Linked DNA regions of Reyranella humidisoli. The protein of the gene in region 2 interacts with the protein of the main gene of each other region in a pairwise test. Links are inferred from orthologs where the notes say so. Each region holds a gene or a part of one and is shown on either strand. Other genes may lie near its edges.

The links. Proteins that work in one complex are often made in the same cells at the same time.
Region 1: the proteins of ligA (region 2) and leuS interact in binary tests that used the Escherichia coli proteins (3 or more experiments, as listed by UniProt). The link is inferred for Reyranella humidisoli from one-to-one orthologs.

What each region holds. Positions count from the first base shown.
Region 1 is NZ_JAHOPB010000001.1:1,225,097-1,228,404, forward strand. The notes cover bases 122-3,308. They hold leuS (leucine--tRNA ligase), read right to left. Parts: upstream 2,921-3,308; coding sequence 323-2,920; downstream 122-322. Other genes in these bases: KQ910_RS05945 (hypothetical protein), read right to left, coding at 134-292; KQ910_RS05955 (DUF3576 domain-containing protein), read right to left, coding at 3,025-3,308. Outside these bases: KQ910_RS05940 (hypothetical protein), read right to left, coding at 1-89.
Region 2 is NZ_JAHOPB010000002.1:264,719-267,800, reverse strand. What follows is about bases 111-3,071. They hold ligA (NAD-dependent DNA ligase LigA), read right to left. Parts: upstream 2,695-3,071; coding sequence 526-2,694; downstream 111-525. Other genes in these bases: recN (DNA repair protein RecN), read right to left, coding at 2,705-3,071; KQ910_RS19620 (aminopeptidase P family protein), read left to right, coding at 111-313. Outside these bases: more of KQ910_RS19620, read left to right, coding at 1-110; more of recN, read right to left, coding at 3,072-3,082. UniProt on the Escherichia coli protein: DNA ligase that catalyzes the formation of phosphodiester linkages between 5'-phosphoryl and 3'-hydroxyl groups in double-stranded DNA using NAD as a coenzyme and as the energy source for the reaction.

The sequences.
Region 1 (3,308 bases), on a different replicon or contig from region 2:
AGGCTGCAGATCAGGCCCGGCCACAGGCCGGCCCGCGGCCTCTGCGCAGGGCCGGAAGTGTCGCTATCGGGCGTAAGTCTGGGCGTCATGAACTCGCTCGCGGGCAACGCAGAGCGAGTCGATCGGCTGCGCTCTACGAGGCCTTGTCGGTCGCCGGGTCGGCGGCGGCGTCCTCTTCCTGCTTGGCGCGCTCGCGGGCGGCGCGCTTGGCTTCGGCCTTCTCGGCGACCTTGATGGCCTTGAGACGCTCGCGTTCGCGACGCTCGAAATCGTAGTTCGGCTTGCGTGCCATGTGTGCTGGCCCTCCCTGGCTCTGCGGCCCTTAGACCACGACGTTTACGATGCGATTCGGCACGACGATCACCCGCTTCGGCGTCTTGCCGTCGAGTCCGCGTACCAGTTCGGGCAGCGCCAGCGCGGCGGCTTCCGCCACGTCCTTGGGCGCATCCTTGGCGAGCGCGATGGTGCCGCGCAGCTTGCCGTTCAACTGTACGGCGACCGTGACCGTGTCGTCGACCAGCAGCGCGTCCTCGGCCAGCGGCCACGGCGCATCGGCCAGCAGGCTGCGGTGGCCGAGCGCGTGCCAGAGTTCCTCCGCGAGATGCGGCGTCATCGGCCCGATCAGGCGCACGAAGATCTCAAGCGCCTCGCGCAGCGCCCAGCGTGTCGACTCATCGGTCGCCTTCACCGCGTCGATCGTGTTGGCGAACTCGTAGAGACGCGCCACGGCCTTGTTGAAGTGGAAGGCCTCGATGTCGGCGGAGATGCCGGCAATGGACTTGTGCGCCGCACGACGCAGCGCGGTGGCGGCATCGGAGAAGGTCGCGGGCCTGGCCGTGCCGATCGCCGGCAGCGACTCGATCGCCTGCGAGGCGATGCGGAACAGGCGCTGCTGGAAGCGCCAGGCTCCGGTGACGCCGGCCTCGGTCCATTCGAGATCGCGCTCGGGCGGGCTGTCGGACAGCATGAACCAGCGCGCGGTGTCGGCGCCGTAGTCGCGGATGATCTCGTCCGGGTCGACGACGTTTTTCTTCGACTTGGACATCTTCTCCGAGCGGCCGACCTCGACGGGGCTCCTGTCGGAGAGGCGCACGACCTGGCCGCCGTCGCCGCGCCCGATCTCCTCGGGCGTCAGCCACGTCCCGTCGCTCGCGCGATAGGTCTCGTGGCAGACCATGCCCTGGGTGAAGAGGCCGTCGAACGGCTCGTCGCGGCTGGTCATCTGGACCTCGCGCATCGCGCGCGTCCAGAAACGCGAATAGAGCAGGTGCAGGATCGCGTGCTCGACGCCGCCGATATACTGATCGACCGGCATCCAGTACTGGTTCTCCTCGCGATCGAACGGCGCGGTCTCGAGACCAGGCGACGTGAAACGGTCGAAGTACCAGCTCGAATCGATGAAGGTGTCGAACGTGTCGGTCTCGCGACGCGCGGGCTTGCCGCAGGTCGGGCAAGGCACATGCTTCCACGTCGGATGGCGGTCCAGCGGATTGCCCGGCCGGTCGAAGGTGACGTCGTCAGGCAACTGCACCGGCAGGTCCTTGTCCGGCACCGGCACGACGCCGCAGCTCTCGCAATGGATGGCCGGGATCGGGCAACCCCAATAGCGCTGGCGCGAGACCAGCCAGTCGCGCAGGCGATACTGCGTCGTGCCCTTGCCGACGCCGATCTCCTCCAGGCGCGCGATCACCTTGGCCTTCGCTTCTTCGACGCCGAGCCCGTCGAGGAACCCGGAGTTCACGATGACGCCGTCCTCGACATAGGGCGCGGCGGCGATGTCGAGTTTCTTGCCGTCAGCCGGCGCCACGACCTGCAGGATCGGCAGGCCGTACTTGGTCGCGAACTCGTGGTCGCGCTCGTCGTGGCCTGGGCAACCGAAGATCGCGCCCGTGCCGTATTCCATCAGCACGAAGTTGGCGGCGAACACCGGAACCGTCTTGCCCGGGATCAGCGGATGCTTCGCCAGCAGCGGCAGCCTGTAGCCCTGCTTCTCGGCGGTCTCGACCTCGGCGGCGGCGGTGCCGGTCTTGCGGCACTCGGCAACGAAGTGCTGCAGGCCGGGATCGGTCGACGCGAGGCCCTGGACCAGCGGATGCTCGGCCGACAGCGCCATGAACGAGGCGCCGAACAGCGTGTCGGGCCGGGTCGTGAAGATCTCGAGCTGGCCATGATCGGCGCCGGAGGCGTCGGTCAGTTCCCAGAAGACGCGCGCGCCGCGGCTCTTGCCGATCCAGTTCGCCTGCATCAGGCGCACTTTCTCGGGCCAGCGGTCGAGCGTGTCGAGGCGGCTCAGCAGCTCGTCGGCGAAGTGGGTGATCTTGAGGTTCCACTGGGTGAGCTTGCGGCGCTCCACGGGGGCGCCGGTGCGCCAGCCCTTGCCCTCGATCACCTGCTCGTTGGCCAGCACGGTGTTGTCGACGGGATCCCAGTTGACCCAGGCCTCCTTGCGGTAGGCGAGGCCGGCCTTCCAGAAGTCGAGGAACATCTTCTGCTGGTGGCGGTAGTAGGTCGGGTCGCAGGTCGCCAGCTCGCGGCTCCAGTCGAGGGACAGGCCCATCGACTTCAGCTGCTTCTTCATCGTGGCGATGTTCTCGTAGGTCCACTTCTTCGGATGGACCTTCTTCTCCATGGCGGCGTTCTCGGCCGGCAGCCCGAACGCGTCCCAGCCCATCGGATGCAGGACGTTGAAGCCCTTGGCGCGCTTGTAGCGGGCGATCACGTCGCCCTGCGTGTAGTTGCGCACGTGGCCCATGTGGATGCGCCCCGACGGGTAGGGGAACATCTCGAGCACGTAGTATTTCGGGCGCGCCTTATCCATCGCGGCCTTGAAGGTCTGGCGATCTTCCCAGACTTTCTGCCACTTGCTCTCGGTTTCGCTGAAATTGTAGCGCACGGTGGGTGCGGCGGGTGTCGAAGACACGGAGATGTTCCCGAAAAAGGGTGTTCCGAAAAAGACGGAGGCCGCAGCGGATGCCCGCTGCGGCCTCTCACGTCAAGCTTTTGACAGAGAGAAGTGGGCCAGTCTCAGGAACCGCCGGCAATGCGGAGCTGCCGGGCGCGCGTCAGGATGGCGTTCTCGATGTCGATGTTGGTGCGCGGGTCGACCTGGGCGTCGACCCAGTTGCCGCCCCGGGGGCTGGTCTGCTGCTTGAAGACCGAGACGCGGACGCCATCGGCACGCAGTTCGCGGTCGAGGATCGTGACCTGGACCTTCATGCGCTCGTTGGGCGTCTCCGACGGCGTGTACCAGTCGGTGATGATGACGCCGCCGAACGGATCGGCCGATACCAGCGGGATGAAGTTGATCG
Region 2 (3,082 bases):
CTCGGTCGCGCTGCAGCCCGGCATGATCGTCAGCAACGAGCCCGGCTACTACAAGACCGGAGCCTACGGCATTCGCATCGAGAACCTCGTGGCGGTGAAGGAGGTCGAGATCAAAGGCGCCGATCGCAAGTATCTCGAGTTCGAGACCCTGACCCTTGCCCCGATCGACCTTGCCTGCATCGAGCGGTCGCTGCTGACCGAGGCCGAGAAGCAGTGGCTCAACGACTATCACCGCCGTGTGCGCGAGACGGTCGGGCCGAACGTCGACGAAGCGACACGCACCTGGCTCGAACAGGCAACGCGCGCGATCTGACCTTTTTCGTGCCGAGCTGAACCACACCACCTCATCCTGAGGAGCGGCCACAGGCCGCGTCTCAAAGGATGGGCTACAGACGATGTGCTCGTGCCCACCCTTCGAGACGCTCACTGCGTTCGCTCCTCAGGGTGAGGCCGTGGTTTGGAAATTCGACGCGGTTCATCTTCTTCTGGAAAGACGCCCGCCTCTTTGAGCACCCAAACCATGGACTACCCGCTGAGCTTCACCCACTCTTCCTCGGTCATGGTCTGAACGCCGAGTTCGGCGGCCTTACGGGCTTTCGAGCCGGCGTTCTCGCCGACGACGACGAGGCTGGTCTTCTTCGACACCGAATCCGTGACCTTGGCGCCCAGTTCCTCGGCACGCGCCTTGGCGGCATCGCGGGTCATGGTCGAGAGTTCCCCGGTGAAAACCACGATCTTGTCCTTGAGCCTGGCGTCCGCCGCGATCACTCGCCGCTGCACCGGCTGGACGCTGAGCTGCTTCAGCAGGTCCTCGATGATCTCGACCGTATGGCCTTCGGTGAAGAACTCGCACATCGCGTCGGCCGTGGTGACGCCGATCTGCTCGACGTTGCACAGCCGGCCATATCTCGGGCCCACGGTCTCCGCGGCCTTCTCCTTCTTCGCCGGATCGGGATGCGCCGTGCGCTCCTTCGCGGCGGCCAGCATCTCGGCCAGCCAGGTGTCGGCATCGCCATATTCCTGGGCGAGGATCTTGGCCGTGGCCTCGCCGATCAGGGGAATGCCGATCGCGTTGATGAAACGGTCGAGCGAGATGGTCCGGCGGGCCTCGATGGCGGCCAGCAGGTTGCGCACGGAAAGGTCGCCCCAGCCCTCGCGTTTCTTGATATCGGCTTCGTGCTCGTGCAGGCGGAAGATGTCGCCTGGAACCTTGAGCAGCCCGTCGTTGAAGAAGTTCTCGATATGGGTGCCGCCCAGTCCCTCGATGTCGAAGCAGTTGCGCGACACGAAGTAGCGCAGCCGCTCGACCTGCTGGAACGGGCATTCCAGCCCGCCGGAGCAGCGCCGCACCACGCCCCCCTCCTCGGCCTTCACCTCGGTCTCGAGCGGACAGGGGCAGCGCGTCGGGAAGTGATACTTCTTCGCGTTCTTCGGGCGCTCGTCGGCCACGAAGCCCAGCACCTGCGGGATCACGTCGCCGGCGCGCTGGATCGTGACCATGTCACCGACCCGCACGTCGAGCCGCTCGATCTCGTCGGCATTGTGCAGCGTCGCGCGCGCCACCATCACGCCGCCGACGTTCACCGGTTCGAGATCGGCGACCGGCGTCAGCGCGCCGGTGCGTCCGACCTGGACGTTGATGCCGTTCAGCCGCGTCCGCGCCTGCTCGGCCGGGAACTTGTGCGCGGTCGCCCAGCGCGGCGCGCGACTGACGAACCCCAGCCGCTCCTGCCAGTCGATGCGGTCGACCTTGTAGACGACCCCGTCGATGTCGTAGGCCAGCGACGGGCGCGCCTCGCCGATCTGCCTGTAGAAGGCGCGCACCTCGTCCGGCGTCCGGCACAGCTCGGTCAATGGATTGGTCTTGAAGCCCCACGCCTTGAGAAGCTTCAGGTATTCACTGTGCGTCTTCCACGAACGGGGCTCGGCCTCGCCCCAGGCGTAGGCGAAGAAGCGCAAGGGACGCTTCGCGGTGATGCCGGCATCGAGCTGGCGCAACGAACCCGCGGCGGCGTTGCGCGGATTGGCGAAGGTCTTTTCTCCCGCCTCCTCCTGCCGCTTGTTCATCTCCTGGAACGCCGAGCGCTCCATGTAGACCTCGCCGCGCACGTCGATCGACTTCGGGAAGCCATCCTTCCCGTGCGCCTTCAAAGTTTGTGGAATATCCTTCACGGTCTTGAGATTCGCGGTGACATCCTCGCCGGTCGTGCCGTCGCCGCGCGTCGCGCCCTGGACGAACTCGCCATCCTCGTAGCGTAGGCTGATCGAGAGGCCGTCGATCTTCGCCTCGCAGCTGAACGCGATCTCGTCCTCGGGTCCGATGTTGGTCTCGCGTTCCAGGCCACGGCGCACGCGATCCAGGAAATCCTGCAGCTCCTCGTCGGTAAAGCAGTTGTCGAGCGACAGCATCGGCCGGCGATGCGTGACCTTGGCGAAGGCCGTCGTCGGCGTGGGCGCGACGCGCTGCGTCGGGCTGAACATGTCGACGATCTGCGGGAAACGCGCCTCGATCGCCTTCAATCTCTGCCGGAGCTTGTCGTACTCGGCGTCCGAGATCTCCGGCTCGTCCTTCTCGTGATAGAGCTTGTCGTGATGGACGATCTCGTCCGTCAGGCGCTTGTGTTCGGAGCGGGCCTGCCGCTCGGTCAGCTTGTCGACGTCGAGCGCCGCCACGACCTTCGCCGCACGGGACATTGCCGCCTCCCTAGCCCGCCGCCGCCAGCAGCCGGTCGGCCGCGGCCCGCGCCTCGACCGTCACCTCGGCACCCGAGAGCATGCGCGCGATCTCCTCGCGGCGGCCCTTGGCATCGAGCGACAGCACATCGGTGCTGGCCGTCGTGCGGGTCGTGGTCTTGCGGATCAGCCAGTGACGGTCGGCGACGGCGGCGACCTGCGGCGAATGGGTGACGACCAGGACCTGAACGTCCCGGGCCAGCCGCTTCAGCCGCTCGCCGACGGCAGCCGCTGTGGCACCGCCGATTCCCGAATCGACCTCGTCGAACACGATGGTCGGCGCATCACCGACCTTGGCGAGGCAGACCTTGAGTGCCAGCAGGAAGCGCGAGAGCTCGCCGCCCGAGGC